One region of the Mesorhizobium sp. CA6 genome, then DNA from elsewhere that is predicted to be linked to it. Evidence: predicted binding sites of a transcription regulator. Region 1 holds the regulator's gene; each other region holds the start of a gene.
What was found. The regulator PhoB, encoded in region 1, activates phosphate uptake and scavenging genes when phosphate is short. The targets are predictions, from matches to a motif close to TGTCATNNANCTGTCAT.

Region 1 (7,913 bases):
ACCGAGAATTTCGGCGCGCTCGCGCCCATCTACGGCACCATCGTCACCTCGGCCATCGCCATTCTTATCGCCGTGCCGATCGGCATCGGCATCGCCGTCTTCCTGACCGAGCTTTGTCCGCGCCCGCTCAGGCGTCCGATTGGCATCGCCGTCGAGCTGCTCGCCGGCATTCCCTCGATCATCTACGGCATCTGGGGCCTGTTCGTCTTCGCGCCGTTCCTGCAGACGACGGTCCAGCCCTTCATCATCTGGCTGTTCAAAGGCATCCCCGGCCTCGACAGCCTGTTTGCCGGTCCGCCCTACGGCATCGGCCTGCTGACCTCGTCGCTGATCCTCGCCATCATGGTGCTGCCTTTCATCACCTCGATCACCAAGGACGTGTTCGACACGGTGCCGGCGGTGCTGAAGGAATCGGCCTACGGCATCGGCTGCACGACCTGGGAAGTGACCCGGCGCGTGACCATCCCCTATACCCGCATCGGCATCATGGGCGGCGTCATGCTCGGCCTCGGCCGCGCGCTCGGCGAGACGATGGCCGTCACCTTCGTCATCGGCAACGCGCACCGCATCAGCGCCTCGCTGTTTGCGCCGGGCACGACGATCTCGGCGACCATCGCCAACGAATTCACCGAAGCCGACGGCAACCTCTATACATCCTCGCTGGTGTCGCTCGGCCTGATCCTGTTCATCATCACCTTCATCATCCTCGCGCTCGCACGCTACATGCTGCTGCGCATCGATAGCCGCACGGGAGCCTGACCGATGTCGACTGCCGCATCGCTTCACCAAAGCCGCAAGCGCAAGAATGCCGTGATGATGACGCTGTGCGTCGTCGCGGCGGGCATCGGGCTGGCCTGGCTGGCGCTGATTCTCGGCGCCCTGCTCTACAAGGGGCTCTCCGGGGTGTCGCTCTCCGTGTTCACGGAAATGACGCCGCCGCCCGGCGATGCCGGCGGCCTGCTCAATGCCATCTACGGCAGCATCGTCATGACGATCATCGGTATCGTCGTCGGCACGCCGATCGGCGTGCTGGCCGGCACCTACATGGCCGAATACGGACGCTTCTCGAAGCTTACGACGGTGGTGCGCTTCATCAACGACATCCTCTTGTCGGCGCCTTCCATCATCATCGGCCTGTTCGTCTACGAGCTGATGGTGCGGCCGATGGGGCACTTCTCGGCGATTGCCGGCGCGGTCGCGCTGTCGATCCTGGTGATCCCCGTCGTGGTGCGCACCACCGAGGACATGCTGAACCTTGTGCCCAACGCGCTGCGCGAAGCAGGCACCGCCATCGGAGCACCGCGCTGGGTAGTGATCCGCTCGGTTGCCTATCGCGCGGCGCTCTCCGGCATCGTCACCGGCATCCTTTTGGCGATCGCCCGCATCTCCGGCGAGACGGCGCCGCTTCTCTTCACCGCGCTCAACAACCAGTTCTGGTCGAGCAATCTCAATGCGCCGATGGCCAGCCTGCCGGTAACCATCTTCCAGTTCGCTCTCAGCCCCTACGAGGAATGGCAGCAACTGGCCTGGACGGGCGCACTCATAATCACCCTGACGGTTCTCGGGCTGAGCATCATCGCCCGCAGCCTAACCGGACGCAGAGAGGACAGATGAAACCGATGTTGTCCACCGACCTGAACGCAGCCGATACGACCGTCGAGAAGGCCAAGATCGAGGTCAAGAACCTCAATTTCTACTATGGCCAGTCGAAGGCGCTGAAGGACATCAACCTGTCCCTGCCCGAGCGCAGCGTGACCGCCTTCATCGGCCCGTCGGGCTGCGGGAAGTCGACGCTGCTGCGCGTGCTCAACCGCATCTACGAGCTCTATCCGAAACAGAGCGCCGAGGGCCAGGTGCTGCTCGACGGCAAGAACATCCTCGACCGCTCGCAGGACCTCAACCTGCTGCGCACCAAGATCGGCATGGTGTTCCAGAAGCCGACGCCGTTCCCGATGTCGATCTACGAGAACATCGCTTTCGGCGTCAGGCTCTATGAGAAGATCAGCAAGGCCGAGATGGACAGCCGCGTCGAGCAGGCGCTGAAGCGCGCAGCACTCTGGAACGAGGTCAAGGACAAGCTCAACGCCAGCGGCCTCAGCCTCTCGGGCGGCCAGCAGCAGCGCCTGTGCATCGCCCGTACCGTTGCGGTGAAGCCCGAGGTCATCCTGCTCGACGAGCCGGCCTCGGCGCTCGATCCGCTGTCGACCGCCAAGATCGAGGAACTGATCGACGAGCTGCAGGCCGACTACACGATCGTCATCGTCACCCACAACATGCAGCAGGCGGCGCGCGTGTCGCGGCAGACCGCGTTCATGTATCTGGGCGAGCTGGTGGAGTTCGACCGGACCGAGAAGATCTTCACCTCGCCCCGCGAAAAGCGCACGCAGGACTACATCACCGGCCGCTTCGGCTGAGCTCATACGAGGACATCATCATGGCCGAACATACCGTCGCTTCCTTCGACGAGGATCTGAGGCAGATCAGCCGGCTCATCAACGACATGGGCGATCTCGCAGCCTCCATGGTCGGCGCTTCGACCAAGGCCCTGCTCGAGACCGACAATGCCATGGCGCAGCGCGTCGTTTCCGACGATGCCATCATGGACGCGCGCCAGCGCGAGCTCGACGACCGTGCCATCACGCTGATCGCCAAGCGCCAGCCGATGGCCGACGACCTGCGCAACGTGGTCGGCTCGATCCGCATGGCGGGCGACCTCGAGCGCATCGGCGACCTCGCCAAGAACATCGCCAAGCGCGTCGGCTCGGTCGGCGTCAGCGCCGCGCCGCGCGACCTCACGCATTCGATCGATTCCATGGCGCAGCTGGTGCTGATCCAGGTCCAGGCCGTGATCCAGGAATATACGGTGGGCGACGCCACGGCGCTGGCCAAGCTTCGCAACGACGACGAGCGCATCGACGTCAAATACACATCCGTCTTCCGGGAGCTCCTGACCTACATGATGGAAGACCCGCGCAACATCACCGCCTGCACGCATCTTCTGTTCTGCGCCAAGAATCTCGAGCGCATCGGCGACCATGTGACCAACATTGCCGAGAACGCCTATTATGTGCTGACCGGCACGCAATTGCCCGCGAATCGTCCCAAGCAGGACGAGACGACAATGTCGGCGCCGGCGGCCTGACGAAGGGTATCTGCCAATGATCGCGCCACGCATCATGGTGGTGGAGGACGAGGAGCCGCTTGGGGTGCTGCTCCGCTACAATCTCGAATCCGAGGGTTACCAGGTCGAAGTGGTGACCCGCGGCGACGAGGCCGAAATCCGCCTTCAGGAAAACGTTCCCGACCTGCTCGTGCTCGACTGGATGGTGCCGGCGGTTTCCGGCATCGAGCTCTGCCGGCGCCTCAGGATGCGGCCCGAGACCGAGCGGCTGCCGATCATCATGCTGACGGCGCGGGGCGAGGAAAGCGACCGCGTGCGCGGCCTTTCGACCGGCGCCGACGACTATCTGGTCAAGCCGTTCTCGACGCCGGAGTTCATGGCGCGCGTCAAGGCACTGCTGCGCCGCGCCAAGCCGGAGGTGCTGTCCAGCGTGCTCAAGGTCGGCGACATCGTGCTCGACCGCGAGTCGCACCGTGTCTACCGCAAGAAGAGCGAGATCAGGCTCGGCCCGACCGAGTTCCGGCTGCTGGAATTCATGATGCGTCATCCCGGCCGGGTGTTCTCGCGCAGCCAGCTGCTCGACAATGTGTGGGGCGAGACGATCTATATCGACGAACGCACCGTCGACGTCCATGTCGGCCGCCTGCGCAAGGCGGTCAACAACGGCCGCATGCCGGATGTCATCCGCACCATCCGTGGGGCTGGTTACGCGATCAGGGAAGATTAGGAGTAAGGCGCCGAGCCGCTGACGGATTCTGTCTCCAGCATCGGATCGCGTGCATTGGCGATTAGTCGAGACGCTTGTGCTTCGTCATCCACGGGCGGAGCAAGGAGCGCAGCGACGCAGCGCAGACCCGAGGATCCATTCCGTGATGTCGATGCGTTGCGACAGTCCAGAATTCTGTGCCGCTGCGCTCGACGCGTGAGGTAGCGGCATGGATTCCAGGGTCTCCGCGACGGAGCTTCGCTCCTGCTCCGCCCTGGAATGACGAAGCTGCGGGGCCTTCCCTTCGCTAATTTCAAGCGTCTGCTGCTGTCCCCGGACCTCTTCAAGGCTGCCTCAGGCCACGTTCTTTCCCGTCCCCGCTCTTGCCTGGCCTCCCGGCGCGAAAATCTCCTGGTCGACGAAGGTCAGCGCGCGCATGGCGCAGCCTTCGCGGATCAGCGGCAACTCGTTCGGCTCGGTGTCGAAGGAGATCGATTCGGAGTGCTGGCCGCCGGCCGTCTGGGCGATCGCCTCGCGCAGCGCCGGCTCGATCAGGTCGAAGGCGGCCGCGCTGACGCCGACCATTGCGACGGGCGCCGGGTCGATGAGGGCGAACAGGCTGCCGAGACTGAAACCAAGCGCTTCGCCGGCCCGGCGGTAAGCCTTCCGTTCGGGGCCGTCCCTCTCGCGCGCCTTCGCGGCAAGGGCCCGCATGTCGGCGTCGCCGACGTCGACCGGCTCGGCGTCCTCGCTCATTTTCATGGCGCTGCGCCAGATCGCGTAATTGCCGGCATATGCCTCGACGCAGCCGCGGCGGCCGCAGCGGCAAAGCGCCCCGCCCGGGCGGTGGATCATGTGGCCGAACTCGCCGCCGGAGGAATGCGTGCCGGTGAACAGCGCACCTTTGAGCACGAGACCCATGCCGATGCCGTGCGACAACAGGATGGCGATGAAGTCGTCACGATAGCGCTCCGGGTCGCGCCATTGCAGCGCCACCGCCATCATGTTGCAGTCGTTCTCCATGGTGGCGGAGATGCCGAACTCCTTCTCTAGGATGTCGGCGAAAGGAATGTCGGTCAGCGGCGTTATCGGCGACCAGAGCATGGCGCGTGCATTAGAATCGGTGATGCCCTGAATGCCCATGGCGATGCGGGCGACGCTGCCAACGTCGAGGTCGGGATCCTGCAGCCGGCGCCGCACGATCGCCACGCATTCGCCGATCAGCTCGTCGCGGGGCATGACAAGCGTGTCCAGGCGCTGCTGCTCCTCGGCAACAACCTGACCGGCATAATCGATCACGGCGACCGACAGGAAGTTCAGCGACAACACCACGGTCAGCACCGCGGCGGCTTCAGGGTTCAGCGCCAGGCCGATCTGCGGCCGGCCGCGCTTCAACGCCGTCGGCTCGCTGGCCTTGCTTTCGGTGAGAATGCCCTCCTGGATCAGGTCGGCGGAGATCGCCGAAATGGTCGAGTGGCTGAGCCCGGTGGTGGCGGCAATTTCGGTCCGTGATGGCTGACCGGCGCGGCGTACCGCCGAAATCACCATGGCGCGGTTGCGCCGGCGCAAATCGTCGTGGCGGATTCCGACCGACATCGTTTCGCACGTCCTCCCCGGTCATCGCGGCCTTGTGATAATGCCATGGCCTGTCGCTGACACGCTAGGGATTGTGGCAGAAGCCAGGGGCCATGTCATTATTTATTGCGGATACCGAAAAAAATGCCTGAGCCCGTCAAAACCCATCAGAATCTCGGTTGACAGCGCTGTTGTGCTGGACCACTATTTTTTTGAGGCTCGAAAAAAAGCCTCTGTGCCGGCCTTCGGGCCAGTCTGGGTCGCGCCGCACGGGCGCAGGGAGGATATCATGAAGAAATTTGCAGCCGCCATTCTGGCGGGCGTTGCCATGTCGCTGACGCTGGCGTCTGTCGCCGAGGCGAAGGACAAGGTGATCGGCGTGTCGTGGTCGAATTTCCAGGAAGAGCGCTGGAAGACCGACGAAGCAGCGATGAAGGCCGCCATCGAGGCCGCCGGCGACAAGTATATTTCGGCCGACGCGCAGTCCAATCCGGGCAAGCAGCTGACCGACGTCGAAAGCCTGATCTCGCAGGGCGCCAACGCGCTGATCATCCTGGCGCAGGATGCCTCGGCAATCGGCCCGGCGGTGCAGAAGGCGCTCGATGAAGGAATCCCGGTCGTCGGCTATGACCGCCTGATTGAGAACAAGGACGTGTTCTACCTGACCTTCGACAACAAGGAAGTCGGGCGCATGCAGGCCCGCGAGGTGTTCAAGGCCAAGCCGGAAGGCAACTATGTCTTCATCAAGGGCTCGGGCTCCGATCCGAACGCCGACTTCCTGTTCGCGGGCTCCATGGAAGTCCTGAAGGACGCCATCGACAGCGGCAAGATCAAGAATGTCGGCGAGGCCTACACGGACGGCTGGCTGCCTGCCAACGCGCAGAAGAACATGGAGCAGTTCCTGACCGCCAACGACAACAAGGTCGACGCGGTCGTGGCTGCCAATGACGGCACCGCCGGCGGCGTTGTCGCGGCGCTGACGGCGCAGGGGCTGGCCGGCACCGTGCCGGTCTCGGGCCAGGACGGCGACCACGCGGCGCTCAACCGCATCGCGCTCGGCACGCAGACCGTGTCGGTGTGGAAAGACGCGCGCGAGCTCGGCAAGAACGCCGCCGAGATCGCCTCGCAGCTCGCCGACGGCAAGAAGATGGGCGACATCGCCGGCGCCAAGGACTTCACGACGCCCGGCGGCAACACCGTCAAGTCGCTGTTCCTGACGCCGGTCGCGATCACCAAGGACAACCTCAACGTCGTCATCGACGCCGGCTGGATCAAGAAGGACGAGGTCTGCGCGGGCGTGCCCGCCGGCAGCGTCCAGGTCTGCAACTGAGCCTTGCCGACGTTCGATCAAAAACACCTGCGCCGCGGCCAGGAGCGGTTCAATGAACCGCTCCTGGTTTTTGTTGCCGCAATCCCGGACGGAAAACCGCTACGCACTTTCCTGGGATTGCCTTAAAGCCGCGGCGTTTTCAAAAAAGCCGCGGCGTTTTCAAAAGATTTTGCCGTTCTGCCTCAGGCGGATAGCTTCCAGCTGAGTTCCGGCATCCGCGCCAGACGGCAAGCCCGTGGGAGGAAATCATGACCGACACGACGTCTACCCAACCGGCGGACACCGCGCGCGCGTCGGAACTCGGCACTGTTGCCCGGTTCCTGAAGGCGACCGAGCTCGACACCCGCATGCTGGGCATGATCGGCGCGCTGCTCCTCATCTGGATCGGGCTGCATGTGATTTCCAGCCTGCGGCTTGGCGTCAACCCGCTCGACTTCGACAGCCGCACGTTCCTGACGCCGCGCAATCTCTGGAACCTGTCGGTTCAGTCTTCGGCCGTGGCGATCATGGCCTCCGGCATGGTGCTCGTCATCGTCATGCGCAACATCGACCTGTCGGTCGGGTCGGCCGAAGGGCTGATCGGCATGGTCATGGGCTTTGCCCAGGCGCATTTCCTGGTTCGCTTCGTCGGGCTTGAACTGGGAAACCCCTGGATCTGGGTTCTGGCGTTGCTGATCGGCCTGGCGCTCGGCCTCATCATCGGCGCCTTCCAGGGCTTCGTTATCGCCTATCTCGAAGTGCCGGCCTTCATCGTCACGCTCGGCGGATTGCTGGTATGGCGGGGCGCTGCCTGGTGGGTCACCAGCGGTCAGACCGTTGCGCCGCTCGACGCCACGTTCCAGTTGATGGGCGGCGGCCCGGCGGGCTCGATCGGCGCCAAATGGAGCTGGGCCGTCGGCATCGTCGCCTGCCTGGCGGTTATCTTCATGCATTTCAACGGCCGCGTGCAGCGCAAGCGCTTCCGCTTCCCGCTGCGTCCGGTCTGGGCCGAGACGCTGCTTGCCACGGTCACCTGCGCGGTCATCCTGGGCGCGGTGTGGCTCGCCAACTCCTATCCGTGGCCGGTCGGCATCGTGAACCGCTACGCCGCGGCCAACAACATCACCGTGCCCGAAGGCGGGCTGTTCATCGCGCACGGCATCGCCATTCCGGTGCTGATGGCGGTCGCCGTCGGCCTGATC
Region 2 (7,913 bases), on a different contig from region 1:
CGCCGATCCACCTTCTCCCACAGGGGGAGAAGGGAAAGCGCTAGATCATGTCCGACAGATCCGAGAACGCCATCGCCTTGCGCAGCACCTCGGCGAAGCGTTCGCCGGCGATTTCCTTGTCGCCGCTGTTGTCGATCGAGGTCACGTCCGGTCCCGTCAGCTTGACGCTGGTGCTGCGCGCCAGGCGGGCAAGCACCTCGCCGCGCGATTCGCGGCCGCGCGCGGCGAGCCGTTCGGCGAGGATCTCCGGCGTGGCGGTGATCTCGACCACGGCCAGGTTGGCGTAGCGTTCGCGCAGCGCCGGTATGACCGCGCGGGAGACATTCGCCACGGCTACATGACCATTGGCGACCGCCCAGTCGACATCGGCCGGCAGGCCATAGCGCAGGCCGTGCGCGTCCCAGCACAGCGAGAAGGCGCCGTCGGCCTCCGCCTCGGCAAAGGCGGCATCGGCCAGCGTGTCGTGGTCCTCGCTTGCCGTGTCGCTCGGCCTGGTGATGACACGGCGCACGAATTCCAGCCGCGTCTCCCCGGCAAAGCGCGCCTTGGCGTAGCCGATCAGCGTGTCCTTGCCGGCGCCGCTCGGCCCCACCACCGCGACGAAGACGCCGTTGCGGATCGGCAGGCTGTCGGCCAGCTCGCGCTCGATGAGGGCCGAGACCATCATGCGACCCGGCTGCCCTGACGCCACACGGTGCGAACGACCGGCACATGGTCGTCCACGCGCACCCGCACCAGGTCGGCACGGCGGCCGGGCTCGATGACGCCGCGGTCGGCGAGGCCGATCGCTTCGGCCGGGTTCTTCGAGACCATCGCGACCGCCTGCGGTAGCGAGATGCCCTCGACGACATCGCCGAGGAAGAAGGCCGACTGGATCAGGCTGAAGGGGATGTAGTCGGATGAAAGGATGTCCAGCAGGCCGTCGGCGGCAAGCGTGCGCGCCGAGACATTGCCGGAATGCGAGGCGCCGCGCATGACGTTCGGCGCGCCCATCAGCACCCCGAGGCCCGCGGCTTTCGAGGCCTTGGCCGCCTCTTCTGTCGTCGGGAACTCGGCGACGCGCACGCCCTGCTCGATCGCCTCGTCGACATGGCCGGCGGTCGCGTCGTCATGGCTCGCCAGCACGATGCCGCGCTCCTGGCAGGCGGCCGAGATGAAGACGCGGTTCGGACCGGAATTGCGGGCCGATTCGGCCATCCGCTTCTCGCAGAATTTCTGGAAGTCGCGGTCCGTCAGCTTCAGCTTGCGCTGGTAGTAATAGGCATAGGTCTCGAGGTTGACGAACTGGCGCTGTCCGGGCGCATGGTCCATCAGCGAGGCGAGCTTAACCCGCTCGTCGGTCTCGAAATTGGCGAAAGCCTCGAGGCAGTCCGGCGCCGAGACCTCGCAACGCAGGTGGATGAAATGGTCGGCCCTGAGCCGATCCTGGCGCACGCTGTCCTCGATGGCGTCGGCCAGCTTGCGAACGTCGTCGGATTTCAGGTCGGCATCCTCGTCCATGCCGACGCGCAGGGCGTCGAGCACCGTGGTGATGCCGGCGGTCGCGACCTGGGCGTCATGGGCAAGCACGGCGGCGATCGGGTTCCAGCGCACTTTCGGGCGCGGCGCGTAATGACCTTCGAGGTGATCGGTGTGCAGCTCGACGAGACCCGGGATGATGTAATCGCCGCCCATGTCCTCGCCGGCGCGGACGGCACCGGGCTCGACGGCGGCAATCAGGCCGTCGCGCAACAACAGCGAGCCCTTGACGATTTCGTCGGGCAACACGATGCGGGCATTGGTGAGAACGGTTTCGGCGGTCATCTCGGGCGGTCCTATCTCAAGCAGTCGTTTCAGAGCAATTCCAGGAAAAGTGCTTTGCGGTTTTCCGTCCGGAATTGCGTAAACAAAAAGATAGGGCGGTTCAGCGTTTCCGCGGATCCGTCCTATGCGGTCTTGCGGGCGGGGCTGCGGCCAAGCGCATGATGGGAAAGCACCATGAACGGGGCGCCGGGCTCGCTTTCGACGAACAATGTCAGCGCATCCACCGGCACGGGCTGCCGCAGCACGTCGGCGAACAGGCCGTCGATCGCTGCACGAAGACGTGGGCTTTCCTGTGGCCCGACCCGCCCCGACAGCGTCATGTGGAAGCGGAACGTGTCAAAGACGTAAGGATAGCCCCATTGGCAAAGGTTGCGAAACTCGTCCGGCTTCAGCGCATCGGGGCTGCGGCGCTCGATCTCGGCCTCGGTCAGCGGCGCGCGGAACGGATCGAAGGCGCGCACCACCTCGCCGGCGAAATCGTTGAGCGGCGCGAACTGCGCTTCCGGCACCAGCGCGAAAAAGCCGTCGATTTGGCCGACGACCAGACGCGGGATGATCACAGGCGGCGTCGCCTCGGCGAAAGCGTCGAGCGCGGCGCGCAGCGAGGCTTCCGTCTCGTCCGGCGCCAGCCGGAACGGCGCTTTCAGGGTCGCGTGGAATCCGTAGCGCCGGGCAGAGGCAGTATGGAAAGCGACTTCCGCGGCCGACAGATCGCCTACGGCCTCGACCGGCCGCGTCGCCGCGCCAAACGGGTCGCGGCCCAGCCAGTTGGCGGCAATGCGCGCCAGCTTCTCGTCCTGCCCCGGGGTGTAGTAGATCGCGTAGCGCATGGGCGTTCCTCGTCAAGCGCGCTGCGCGCCCCAAAGGAATATGCGACGCGCTTCAAGTCATTGTCTTGGCAAGTCGTGGCCCAAACGCCGGAGCGCTTGCGGCGACATGCACCGGAACCGCTGCCATAGGTGATTTCCATGACGGATTGACGAAGCTTTCGTGGGTTTTCGAAGGCAAGTCCAGCACGGAGCTCGTTAGCCGACGATTTTTCCGGGCTGGACCAACGGCTTTGCCGGCGTGTCGATCAGGCCTTCATCAGCCATTCATGCTCGGGCGCGTTGTGGAATTTCCACGTCCGCTTCGGTCCGGCCATGACGTTGAGGTAATAAAGATCGTAGCCGTGGCAGGCGGCGCAGGGATGATAGCCCTTGGGCACCAGCACGACGTCGCCGTCCTCGATCGCCATCGCCTCGTCCAGCTCGCGCACGCCGTTGCGGTCGGCATCGGTGTAGACGCGTTGGAAGGCAAAGCCCTGCGGCGGGTTGAGGCGGTGATAATAGGTCTCCTCGAGATAGGATTCGGCCGGCAGATTGTCCTGGTCGTGCTTGTGCGGCGGATAGCTCGACGTGTGGCCGCCGGGCGTGATCACCTCGACCACCAGCAGCGAATCAGCCGGCTTGCCCTCGGGCAGGATGTTGGTGACGTAGCGCGTGTTGGTGCCCTTGCCGCGCACCTCCTGGCCGAGATCGTCAGGTCCGATGACGCGCACCGGCAGACGGCCACCGAGGCCAGGCGCCGAGCAGACGGCGAGTTCCAGCTCGGTATCGGCGGTCACCGACCAGTCGGCGCCTTGCGGCACATAGACCGACCACGGCTTGCCTTCGAAGGGCGACATGCGCTCGCCGAGCAGGCCGAGATCCTTGCCGCCGGCCGATGCCTTGCCCTTTCCGGTGACGAACACCAGGCAGACCTCGCGCTCGCCGGTTTTGCCGGACACCGTCTCGCCCGGACGAAGCCGATGCAGGTCGAAACCGACATAGGTCCAGCCGGCGCTTTGCGGCGTGACATGAGCGACATGGCCGTGGCCCTTGTCGGCCTTGACGAGCAGTTTCGACATTTTTGTCTCTCCTATTCCGTTGGCCTTCGTTGGTTGCGGATCAAAGATCTTGCCGGCTGACAGAACCAGCACAACCTTCGAGATTGGCCGAGGCCTCCAAACTTCGTCATTCTAGGGCGAAGCAGGAGCGCAGCGACGTAGCGGAGACCCTAGAATCCATGCCGTTACCTCAATCGAAGGGCGCTGCGGAGCAGAATTCTGTACCGCAGCGGCTGCTTCGAAGTCACGGAATGGATCCTAGGGTCTGCGCTACGTCGCTGCGCTCCTTGCTGCGCCCTAGGATGACGAAGCGAGGGGCGTTTCGGCTAATCGCCAACGCATGCGATCCGCCATGCACGCAGTATCCGATCCGTAGACGCTTCTGAGCCATGAATTAGTCACTCCTTCGGTCCGGGTTCGGCCTTGTTCTCCTCAATCGGCTTATAGAGATAGAAAAACTGCCACACCGCATAGCCGGCGAAGCCCAGCGCGATGACGCCCCAGAACGGCGTGCCGGACGCGAATTCGATCACCGACCAGACCAGGCAGACCGCGACGACCGCGATACGGCGCCACAGCGGCCGGAAGAAGGGATGCTCATAGTCTTTCATCGCGCCAATCCAGGATTTGCCCAAAGCACAACGGATAAACCGGGCGCCCCGACTAATCCACTGCTCAGGCCGGAAAACCCTGCGTCTCGACCGTATAGCCGGCGGCCGTCATCACCCGCATAAGTTCCTTGTGGCCGACCTGGGCCATCTTGAGCGGCGGGTTCTTCTTCGGATCCTGCTCGGCCTCGACCACGAACCAGCCTTCATAGCCATGATCGGCGAAACGCTGGACAATCGCCCCGAAGTCGAGTGAGCCGTCGCCCGGCACGGTGAAGGCGCCGAGCGCCACGGCGTCGAGGAAGGACTGTTTCGTGCGGTCGAGCCTGTCGATCACGCCCATGCGAACATCCTTCACATGGACGTGGTTGATGCGCTTGTGGTGATTGTCAATGGCGCGCAGCACGTCGCCGCCGGCAAAGGCGAGATGGCCGGCATCGAGCAGCAGCGGAATGCCTTCGCCGGAGTTGCGCATGAAGGCGTCGAGCTCCGGTTCGGTCTCGACCACCGCCGCCATGTGGTGATGGTAGGAGAGCGGCATGCCTTGCTCAGCGCACCACTCGCCGAACTCGGTGACGCGCCGGCCATAAGCCTTCATCTCGTCGGCGGAAAGTTTCGGCTTGGTGGCCAGAGGCTTGGAGCGGTCGCCCTGGATGGACCGGCCGACCTCGCCATAGACGATGCAGGGCGCATCGACCGCCTTGAACAGGTCGATCATCGGCTGGATGCGGTCCTTGTTCCGGGAGATGTCCTCGTTGACAAGCGTGCCTGAGAACCAGCCGCCGCAAAGCGTGACGTCGGCCTCCTTCAGGATCGGCAGCATCACCTTCGGATCATTGGGGAAGCGGCGGCCCATCTCCATACCGGTGAAGCCGGCCGAGCGCGACTGGCGCAGGCATTCTTCCAGCGACACGTCATCGCTCAATTCCACGAGATCGTCATTCCACCATGCGATGGGGGACATGCCCAGTTTGGCTTTCAAGTCGTCACTCCAATGTCGGTTCGTTGCGAGCCGGTTCAGCCCTTACGGCTGCCCACAGCTTCCTCATATTTCTTGCGCGCGGCGTTGACTTCGCGTCGCGACGAGACTTCCGGCACGGCGACGTCCCACCAATGGCCGCCGGCCTCGGTCGACACCAGCGGATCGGTGTCGATCACCAGCACCGTCGTCCTGTCATTCTTCTTCGCCTTGGCCAGTGCCGTCTCCAGCTCGGCGATCGACGCTACCTTCTCGGCCACGGCACCTAAGCTTGCCGCGTGCGCGGCGAAGTCGACGTCAGGCATCACCTCGTGGCGGGCGTCCTTCAAGAGGTTGTTGAAGTTGGCGCCGCCGGTCGCCATCTGCAGCCGGTTGATGCAGCCATAGCCGCGATTGTCGAGCAAAACGATGGTGAGCTTCAGGCCAAGCATCACCGAAGTGGCGATCTCGGAATTGAGCATCAGATAGGAGCCGTCGCCGACCATGACGACGACCTCCTGGTCGGGCTTCGCCATCTTGACGCCGAGCCCGCCGGCGATCTCGTAGCCCATGGTCGAGAAGCCGTATTCGGCATGGTAGGAGCCCGGCGCGCCGGCCTGCCAGAGCTTGTGCAATTCGCCGGGCAGACCGCCCGCGGCATGCAGCATCGTGACGCCCGAGCCCATGGCGCGCTGCACGGCGCCGATCACTTGCGCATCGGACGGATAGGCGGCGTTGGTCGAGGCCGTCACCTTGGCGGCGGCGGCCTGCCACTCCGTCTTGCCCTTCAATGCATTGTCGGTCCACGCGGCCGGCGCCTTCCAGCCCTTCAGCGCGGCGGACAGCTCGGCAAGGCCCTCGGCCGCGTCGGCGACCAGCGGCAGCGCCCAATGCTTGCCGGCGTCGAAACCTTGCGTGTTCAGGCCGATGATGGTGCGGCCGGCATTCTTGAACAGCGCCCAGGAGCCGGTGGTGAAATCCTGCAGCCTGGTGCCGACCGCAAGCACGACATCGGCCTCTTCCGCCAGCCGGTTGGCGGCCGACGTGCCGGTGACGCCAACGGCGGCCATGTTGAGCGGATGGTTGTCGGGCAACGAGGATTTGCCGCCCTGTGTCTCGCAGACCGGAATGCCAGCGCCCTGCGCCAGCTTGGCGAGCTCGTCCGAAGCCTGCGAATACAGCACCCCGCCGCCCGCGATCACCAGCGGCTTCTTGGCGCCCTTCAGCGCCGCGACGGCTGCCGCCAGCTCGTTGCGGTCCGGGCGCAGCCGGCGCGGTGTCCAGACACGCTCGGCGAACAGGCTTTCGGGATAATCATAGGCCTCCGCCTGCACGTCCTGGCAGAGCGACAGCGTCACCGGGCCGCATTCGGCCGGATCGGTCAGCACCTGCATGGCGCGACTCAGTGCCGGGATGATCTGCTCCGGCCGGGTGATGCGGTCGAAATAGCGCGATACGGGCCGGAAGCAGTCATTAACGCTCGCCGTGCCGTCGGAGAAATCCTCGGCCTGCTGCAGCACGGGGTCGGGCAGGCGGTTGGCGAAGACATCGCCGGGCAAAAACAGGACGGGCAACCGGTTCACATGCGCGAGCGCGGCCGCCGTCACCATGTTCAGCGCGCCGGGGCCGATCGAAGAGGTCGCGGCCATGAAGCGGCGGCGGAAGTTCGCCTTGCCGTAGGCAATCGCGGCATGCGCCATCGCCTGCTCGTTATGGGCGCGGAAAGTCGGCAGCTCGTCGCGGACCTGGTAGAGCGCCTCGCCGATGCCCGCGACATTGCCATGGCCGAAGATGGCCCAGACGCCGCCGAAGATCGGCACCTTCTTCCCGTCGATCTCGGTCATTTGCCCGCTGAGGAAGCGGGTCAGCGCCTGCGCCATCGTCAGGCGGATTGTCTTGCTCATGGTGTCTCCTCCGCAGTCCTTCAGCGGTCTTGTTATGCGGCCTTGCGGCCGCGCGCGGCAAGCCATGCCTCGGTCAACTGCTCGAAACGCGCGGCCATGTCGGCGATCGCCTCGTCATCCGACATCCTGCCGGCCAGCCATCGTTCGGCGGCGTTGACGAAGATGGTGCGGCCGACGGCAAAGCCCTTGACGATCGGCGCATTGGCGGTGGCGGCAAACGCCGCGACCAGCTCGTCCTGCGGCGCTTCCAGCCCGAGCAGCACCACGCCACGGCACCAAGGATCGTTCCTGACGATCACCTGTTCGATCTTCGCCCAGGCGCCTGCGGAAGCCTGCGGCTCGAGCTTCCACCAGTCCGGCTTGATGCCCAGCGCATAGAGCTCTTCAAGCGCGCGCGGAATGGTGGTGTCGTCGAGCTTGCCATGCTTGCCGGCGATGATCTCGACCAGCAGTTCGCGGCCGACCTTCCGCGCCGCCTCGAACAGCGCGCGCAGCTTCTGCTGCTGCTCGCTCTTCAGCGCTTCCGGGTCGTCCGGGTGATAGAAGCATAGGCATTTGATGCAATGGTCGACAGGCCATTCGGTGAGCTGCGAGCCGATATCCTGCGAAAACTCGAAACGCAGCGGCCGCGATCCCGGAAGCTCAACCGGGCGGCCGAGCCAGGCGAAGGGATGGCGGGCGAATTCGAACATGGCGTCGCGGCCATATTTCTCGTCGATCAGCATGCCATAACCGTCGCGGCCCGCGGCGACCTTTGCCGCCGCCTTGACGGT
Region 3 (7,913 bases), on a different contig from region 1:
GACACCAAGAACAGCTCGCTCGAGGAGATCTTCGTCAATCTTCTGAGGCAAGAGCCATGAACCTGCGCGCGGCCCCCAATTTTCGTGCGGTATGGGCGATCTACCGGGTGGAGATGGCGCGCGCCTTCCGCACGGTTCTGCAGAGCATCATCTCGCCGGTCATCTCGACATCGCTCTATTTCGTCGTTTTCGGCTCGGCCATCGGCTCGCGCATCACCGAGATCGACGGCATCGCCTACGGCGCCTTCATCGTGCCGGGGTTGATGATGCTGTCGCTCTTGACGCAGTCGATCTCCAACGCCTCCTTCGCCATCTATTTCCCGAAATTCGTCGGCTCGATCTACGAGCTCCTGTCGGCGCCGGTCTCCTATCTGGAGATCATCATCGCTTATGTCGGGGGTGCTGCGACCAAGTCGGTCATGCTCGGCCTGATCATCCTGGCCACCGCAGCGCTTTTCGTGCCGCTCAGGATCGAGCATCCGTTCTGGATGATCGCCTTCCTGGTGCTGACCGCGGTGACCTTCAGCCTGTTCGGCTTCATCATCGGCATCTGGGCAAAGACCTTCGAGCAGCTGCAGCTGGTGCCGCTTTTGATCGTCACGCCGCTCACCTTCCTCGGCGGCAGCTTCTATTCGATCCACATGCTGCCCGGCATCTGGAAGACGATCACGCTGTTCAATCCGGTCGTCTATCTGATCAGCGGGTTCCGCTGGAGTTTTTATGGCAAGGCCGACGTCTCGGTCGGCGTCAGCCTCGGCATGACGGTGATGTTCCTGGCCATCTGCATCGCGATCGTGGCGTGGATTTTTAAAACCGGCTACCGGCTGCGGAACTGACGGAACTTGTTCCTTGCCCCACGAAGTGGCACACATTTCCAAGCGACTGGTCTTGGCGATAGCGTGCATGGCAGCTTGGCGCATGCATTGTCTCATGTAGCGCTGGTCGACCCCCACTCCGTCTCGGCTTCGCCGAGCCACCTCTCCCCCGATCGACGGGGTAGAGGAAAGGCGCCAAACTTTTTGCCGTCAATGCTCGTCCAGCAACGCTCCCTTCCTTTCCCTCCGGAGGGAAGGAAAGATGGCGCTGCGAAGCAGCGACGGATTGGGGGAACCACCTGGCAGTCAAGCCTCAGGTCGATCAGTCACGCAGTCACAGAAGATGTGTGCATAGCGTAGACCAAGCGGGGAGAGGAAGCGCCTGCTCTAAACCGCCTTGATCAGCCGCAGCAGGCCCAGCATTTCCACGAAAGTCCCTTTGCGGAACGCGATATAGGTCGGCTCCTCGATGCCATGGAAGCGGCGCTTGAAGGCCGCCTGGCCCTGCAGGTTGAAGCGCGAGCGGTTGACCCAGGGCGAGTTGTAGGCGCGCTGGAAGGTGCCGCGCCAGAAGCTCGATTCGGCGAAGCCGCTCGGCTCGATGTCGAGCAGCGGCGAGAGGCCGAGCGTCACCTGTGAGACGCCCTCCTCGCGAAAGCGGTCGACGGCGAATTTGGTCAGGCCGATCTCGGCATGTGGCGTCGCATCGACCTGTTTGCGCTTGAAGGAGGTGGTGTAGCCGATGACCTTGCCGTCGCGAAACAACGGGTCGAAATCGAGGATGGCGAGAAGCCGGCCTTCAGGTCCGTGCAGGAGGAAGCGCCGCATGTCGGAGCCGATCTCTTCGGAAAAACGGCGGTTGAGAAAACCCATTTCCCAGCGCTTGATGATGCGCTCTTTGCGCCAGTCGGCGGAAAGCTGCTTGATCTCGTCCTGCAGCCCGTCGCCCTTGTCCTCGGTGAGGGTAAAGCCCTTCTTCGTCAGCCAGCGCTCGGAATAGCGCACGGTCTCGTTGCGCTTGCCGGAAAAATCATGCGCAGGCAGCGGCAGCCTGGTGTCGATGCCGAGGCGATTGACCTGGTAGCCGAGGCCGGCGAGCACCTTGGCCGTGTCGGCGCCGACCTGGACGAACCAGGGGCTGCCTGCGGTCTCGACGAAGCGCTTGATATAGGCCGGACGGTCGGCCGGGTCTGCCACCGGATCGCCAAGCGCGAAATGATGGCTCATCTTGGTGCCAAAGGCGATGTAGCCGTCGCCATCGCTGAAATAGGACAGTTTCTGCTGCACCGCCGTCGAATAGGCGAGCGAGAAATCGCCGTAACGGCGCACCAGCGCCAGGCGTTCGTCGTCCGTCAGGTCGCGTCGCGGGACCTTGGGCGCCACGGCATCGAGAAGCCTGTCGAAATAGATGCGCAGGGGCGCCATGAGCTCCGCGTGCCAAGAATGGATGACCTGCCGCCCTCAGGTCGCGAATCGCTGGCGACCGCTGCGGGCCGCGTGCGTCAACGCGATATAGGATGCAATTGACCGCGAATGAAGGGCAAACGTCCGAAGGCGGTGCTGTCGCTCATCGGCTGCCGCAACGGACATGCGAAAGATCGGCTTGATATTTTCCATACATTGTTATATATCAAGTTATCAATATGCGACGAGGCTGCTATGGAAGACGTTCTCCGATCCCTCGGCTTTCTGTGCCTCGGCAGCCGGATGAAGCGTATAGGCGAGCAGTTGCAGGCCGACACGCAGCGCGTGCTCGACCGCCTGGACATGCGCATCCAGTCGAGCCAGTACCCGCTGCTCGCCGCGCTCGACAGGCTGGGCCCGCTGCCGGTCGGCGAGCTGGCCCAATCCTTGGGCATCGCCCAGCCCGGCGTGACGCGCAGTGTGGCGCTGCTTGCCGAACTGGGGCTGGTCGAGGTCAACCCTTCGCAAGACGACCAGCGGCGCAGGATCGTTTCGCTGAGCCGCAACGGCCGGCGGCTGGTCGACCAGGCGAAGCGGGAGATCTGGCCGAGCATCGAGAATGCCGTGGCGGATTTGTGCGCCGATCTTTCCGGGCCGCTGCTCGGCCAGCTTGCGGCGATCGAGGATCGTCTTGCCGCAACACCGCTCCATCGCCGCGTCGAAAACGCCAAGCTGGCCGCATCATGAAACATGTTCTCGACCGCCCCATCTGGAGCGCGCTTGCCACGCGGCACCAGGCTTTCGCCGAAGGCGGCGACCTTGCCAGGCGATATCGTCCGTCGATCGTGCCTTTCGCTGCCACTGCCGCCAACGATGCGGACAGCCTGCAAGCTCTGGCCGGGCTTCTCCCGTCGGGCGAAACAGCCATCCTGGTTCAGGCGGATGAGATCGCCCTGCCGCCGGAAATCTCCGTGATCTCGGCAGCGCCGCTGGTGCAGATGATCGCCGAAGCGCCGATGCCATCGGCGTCCGATGAGCGCATCCGGCAGCTGACAAAAAGGGACGCGGCGGAAATGCTGGCGCTCGCGTCTCTTACCAGGCCCGGCCCTTTCACGCTGGAGGCGCTGAGCCTCGGCGATTTCTGGGGCATCAGGATCGACGGCCGGCTGGCGGCGATGGCCGGCGAGCGCATGAAGCAGCCCGGCTACAGCGAGCTCAGCGGCGTGTGCACACATCCGGATTTCCGCGGCGGCGGCCTTGCCCGCCTGCTGTCGGTGTTCGTCGCCGGCCGGATCGCGGCACGCGGCGAGGTTCCATACCTGCACGCCTATGACAGCAACGCTGCGGCGATCAGGCTTTACGAGTCCATCGGCTTCCGCTTGAGAAGCAAGATGAACATGGCCATGGTCCAACGCGCGGAGTGACGAAAGGGAGGATTTGATCGAAATCCTCCCTCTCGACGTCTCAGCTACAAGAGGTCACACCGCGATCTTGCCGCCGCCCTGCTTCGTAATCGCAACGACGGACGGCCGCACCGGCATGTCCGGCTTGAAGTCCGGCCAGCGGGTCGACGGGTCCTCGTAATAGGACGGGCGGCCGAACCCTTCCCAGTCCTCGCCACCGTCGCCCGGGTGCTGGACGGCGACGAAAGCCGTCTGGTCGTCGGGCGCGAACAGCGGACCGCACATTTCGGCGCCGATCGGCACGCGGAAGAACAGTTTCGACGTTGCCCGCGCGGCACCCTCGGTATCGACGGCCCAGAGGCCGTCGGTGCGGCCGGTGGCCTTCGGGCCCTGGCCGTCGGTGGCGACCCACAGGCGCCCGGCGGAATCGACGGCGCAATTGTCCGGCATGCCGAACCAGCCATGGGCGGTGGTCGCGGTCGAGAAAGTGGCGCCGACATCGGCAACGGACGGATCGCCGCATTTCAACAGCACTTCCCATTTGCCCTTGGTGGCGGCGAAATCGCCGCCGTCCTCGACGATCTCGATGATGTGGCCGAAAGCGTTCTCGGCGCGCGGATTGGCGGCGTCGACCTGCTCGGCCTTGCGCTTGGAATTGTTGGTCAGCATGACATAGACCTTGCCGTTGCCGGCATTGGGCTGGATGTCCTCCGGCCGGTCCATCTTGGTGGCGCCGAGCAGGTCGGCGGCGCGGCGCGTCTCGATGAGAACGTCGGCCTGGGAAGCAAAACCGTTCTCCGCCGTCAGCGGGCCTTGACCGAAAACGATCGGCATCCATTCGACCGAGCCGTCCTCGGCGAATTTGGCGACATGCAGCGTGCCGTCGTCGAGCAGGTTCATGTTGGCGGCGCGGTCATTGGGGTTGAACGTGCCGGCGGTGACGAATTTGTAGATATAGTCGAAGCGCTCGTCGTCGCCGAGATAGAAAACGACGCGGCCGTCCTTGGCGACGATCGACTCGGCACCCTCATGCTTGAAGCGGCCCATGGCGGTGCGCTTTCTAGGCACCGAGTTCGGATCGTTGACGTCGACCTCGACGATCCAGCCGAAGCGATTGGGCTCGTTCGGCTCCTTGGCAAGGTTGAAGCGGTCGTAATGCGCGCCCCACTCATAAGCGCCTTCCGGAATGCCGAGGCGCTTGTAATTAGCGGCTTCCTTGTGACCCTCCGGCAATTCGCCCGAGAAATAGCCGTGGATGTTCTCCTCGGCCATCACATAGGTGCCCCAGGGCGTGACGCCGCCGGCGCAATTGTTGAGCGTGCCGAAGACCTTGGTGCCGGACGGGTCCGCATTGGTCCTGACGCGGTCATGGCCGGCGACCGGGCCGGACAGCGCCATCTCGGTGGTCGACATGATGCGGCGGTTGAGCTTGCCGTCGCGCACCACTTGCCATTTGCCGCCTTGCTTGCGGATCTCGACGATGGTGCCGCCATGCGCGGCCATCTCGACATCGACCTGCTCCTTCGAGAGCGGCGCCACCTCGGCCTTCTTCTTGCCGTCCTTCTCGACGACCGAGACGATGCCGGGGAACATCAGATGCGGGTTGGTGTATTCGTGGTTGACGACCAAAAGGCCGTGCTCGGCCGAGCCGTCGATCGGAATATAGCCGACATAGTCGTTGTTGTAGCCGAACTGTCTTGCCTGGGCTTCGGCCGACTGCTTCAGCGGATCGAAGTCGGGGGAATCGGCAAACAGCGGATCGCCCCAGCGCAACAGCACGTCGGCGTCATAGCCGGGCGCGACATGGTGCTTGTCGTCGATGCCGGCTTCGAGCTCGTCGAACTTGAAGGCCGAAGCCTCAGCGGCGCGCGCCTCGTCGGCCGCAATCAGCGCCAGCGGGCTGACGGTGGCGGCGATGGCCGACACGGCCAGCGAACCCATGAGAAAGCCGCGGCGCGAGAAACGCGCGGCGATGATCTCGCCCATGGTGCTGTTGTCGGTCGGGTTGACCGGCGGGCCGTCATTTTCCTCGAGCTGGCTGGTCCGGAAACGGGTCTCAGGGGTCACGGTCATGAGTTTGTCCTCTGGCTTCTGAGTGGCTGGGGATTTTGACCTTTCGACCCCTAAAGCGCGCCCATCACATTTTCGTGACACTGCCGTGATAGAACCGCAATAGTTGTTTGCCGGCTCGCGGCGGCTTTTGCGACACCCGGCTTCAGTCCCTTGAGCGCCCGCGCTTCGCTGCGGTCAGCTTGACGGCATCGCCCGCTTCGGAAACAAGGGCTGGCCGGCGTGGCGACGGCGCTTCAAAAAAGGGACGGCAAGGTGAGTTTCTGGGGACTGGCGCAGCTCGGCATTTCGACCGTGATATTCCTGCTGGCGGCGACGGCGGCCAAGCAATGGGGGATGGCGCCGAGCTTGGCCAAGCTCCTTTTGACGCTGGCGCTCTACTCGGCCGGCAATCTGATCATGCTGAGACTGGTGCGCGAGTTCGGCATGTCGGTATCGTTCAGCCTATCGGCGGTGATCCAGCTCGTCGCGGTCAATGTCGTGGCGCTCGCCTTCTTCGGCGAACGGCTCAATGCCTTGCAGGCGATCGGCATGGTGCTGGCGATCGCCGCGGTCGCGCTGATCACGCTCGGGCCCTATATGCAGCGGCTGTAGCTGGACCTGAGGGCTCGAATGAAATCGACCGCCAACGCGCTCCTCAACAGGTTGGAATTCCCGGTGCTGCTGGCTGGGCTGGTGATCGCCGGCGGGCTGTGGGGCCTGGTGGAACTCATGGAGGTGGCGCGCGCCACGACGCCGCATACCTTCGATACGGAGATCCTGCTCGCCTTCCGCCGCGCCGGGCAGCCGGATAGCCCGATCGGCCCGCTTTGGCTGGAGGGCGCGGTGCGCGACATCACCGCGCTGGGCAGCACGGCCGTGCTGGCGCTGATCACGACGGCGACGATCGCCTATCTGCTCCTGATCCGCAGGCCCTCGACAGCCCTGTTCATGTTCGCGGCCGTCGCCGGCGGGCAAGCGCTCTCCAGCCTGCTCAAGCTCGAGGTCGACCGGCCGCGGCCCGATCTCGTCTCGCATCTCGTCACCGAGACCTCGCTCTCATTCCCCAGCGGGCATGCCATGCTGTCGGCCGTGACCTATCTGACGCTAGGCTCGCTGGCGGCCCGCTTCCTGCCGGACCGGACGACCAAGGTCTTCGTGCTCGGCTTTGCTGTGCTCACCACCGTGCTGGTCGGCGCCAGCCGCGTCTATCTCGGAGTGCATTGGCCCTCCGACGTGCTTGCAGGCTGGTGCGCAGGTTTTGCCTGGGCCATGCTGTGCTGGCTTGCGGCGCGGCTGCTGCAGCGACGCAAAGTCGTCAAGGATAGCGAATAACCGATGTCCCATCTACATAAATGACGCTTGAAACATCACTATGCTTGTATTATCCATTGATATCGCAGACTCAGACAAAGGTTCTGGCCGATGATCACTGCTGCGCAGATGCGCGCCGCAAGGGCGTTGGCCGGTATCGACCAGCGAACGCTTGCCGAGCGCGCCGGCGTTTCGCTTCCGACGATACAGCGTATGGAAGCGAGCGAGGGCGTCGTGCGAGGCGTCGTTGACACGCTGATGAAGGTCATCCATGCCCTCGATGAGGTCGGGGTGGAATTGATCGGCGAGAACCAGACCAGCGAACGCGGCGGCAGGGGCGTGCGCCTCAAGGCCACCGTGGCGCAGAACCCGCAGGGCTGAGCCGCAACCGTGTCCGTCTCGGGAACCGTTGCCGGTTTTCGGGCAGCGATGCGGCGTCGCAACGGTTTTATCGCGACGGCGACCGCCGACGTCCAGCCGACGATCCCGCCGCCCTGTGGAGCGGAAGCAGTTCATGGATCAGGCGCGGCGGGCAATTCACCACCAAGCACGGCCGACCTTCGCCGAGCTGTTCACACCAAAGCTGGTGACGGTGCTGCGCGAGGGCTACCACCTCAAGCAGCTGAGGGCGGATGTGATCGCCGGCCTGACAGTCGCCATCGTGGCGTTGCCGCTGTCGATGGCGATCGCGATCGCCTCGCATGTGGAGCCCGAGCGCGGACTGTTTACGGCGATCATCGGCGGTTTCATCGTCGGCACGCTTGGCGGCAGCCGTTTCCAGATCGGCGGGCCCGCCGGCGCCTTCATCGTGGTCGTGGCCTCGACGGTCGACCGGCACGGTGTCGACGGACTGATCCTGGCAATGCTCATGGCCGGCGTCTTCCTGCTCGCGGCCGGCTATCTCAGGCTCGGCGCCTATGTGAAGTTC

Region 2: the regulator PhoB is predicted to act here: its motif matches at 2,772-2,788, upstream of LB526_RS20805 (DUF1045 domain-containing protein).
Region 3: the regulator PhoB is predicted to act here: its motif matches at 5,759-5,775, upstream of LB526_RS24355 (PhoX family protein).

What each region holds. Positions count from the first base shown of each region.
Region 1 covers NZ_JAIUHI010000007.1:14,187-22,099, reverse strand. Annotated here, with positions in the region: gene pstC (phosphate ABC transporter permease subunit PstC) at 1-759, shown strand, start outside; gene pstA (phosphate ABC transporter permease PstA) at 763-1,614, shown strand; gene pstB (phosphate ABC transporter ATP-binding protein PstB) at 1,611-2,414, shown strand; gene phoU (phosphate signaling complex protein PhoU) at 2,435-3,142, shown strand; gene phoB (phosphate regulon transcriptional regulator PhoB) at 3,159-3,848, shown strand; gene LB526_RS12105 (ROK family protein) at 4,182-5,423, opposite strand; gene xylF (D-xylose ABC transporter substrate-binding protein) at 5,692-6,732, shown strand; gene LB526_RS12095 (hypothetical protein) at 6,785-6,937, shown strand; gene LB526_RS12090 (sugar ABC transporter permease) at 6,981-7,913, shown strand, end outside.
Region 2 covers NZ_JAIUHI010000014.1:199-8,111, forward strand. Annotated here, with positions in the region: gene phnN (phosphonate metabolism protein/1,5-bisphosphokinase (PRPP-forming) PhnN) at 41-667, opposite strand; gene LB526_RS20800 (alpha-D-ribose 1-methylphosphonate 5-triphosphate diphosphatase) at 664-1,803, opposite strand; gene LB526_RS20805 (DUF1045 domain-containing protein) at 1,926-2,633, opposite strand; gene iolB (5-deoxy-glucuronate isomerase) at 2,879-3,691, opposite strand; gene LB526_RS20815 (DUF3329 domain-containing protein) at 4,069-4,281, opposite strand; gene iolE (myo-inosose-2 dehydratase) at 4,346-5,260, opposite strand; gene iolD (3D-(3,5/4)-trihydroxycyclohexane-1,2-dione acylhydrolase (decyclizing)) at 5,296-7,140, opposite strand; gene LB526_RS20830 (bifunctional 5-dehydro-2-deoxygluconokinase/5-dehydro-2-deoxyphosphogluconate aldolase) at 7,173-7,913, opposite strand, start outside.
Region 3 covers NZ_JAIUHI010000018.1:79,211-87,123, forward strand. Annotated here, with positions in the region: gene LB526_RS24330 (ABC transporter ATP-binding protein) at 1-60, shown strand, start outside; gene LB526_RS24335 (ABC transporter permease) at 57-836, shown strand; gene LB526_RS24340 (phosphatidylglycerol lysyltransferase domain-containing protein) at 1,203-2,240, opposite strand; gene LB526_RS24345 (MarR family winged helix-turn-helix transcriptional regulator) at 2,475-2,966, shown strand; gene LB526_RS24350 (GNAT family N-acetyltransferase) at 2,963-3,643, shown strand; gene LB526_RS24355 (PhoX family protein) at 3,698-5,695, opposite strand; gene LB526_RS24360 (hypothetical protein) at 5,948-6,286, shown strand; gene LB526_RS24365 (phosphatase PAP2 family protein) at 6,305-7,006, shown strand; gene LB526_RS24370 (helix-turn-helix domain-containing protein) at 7,097-7,366, shown strand; gene LB526_RS24375 (SulP family inorganic anion transporter) at 7,500-7,913, shown strand, end outside.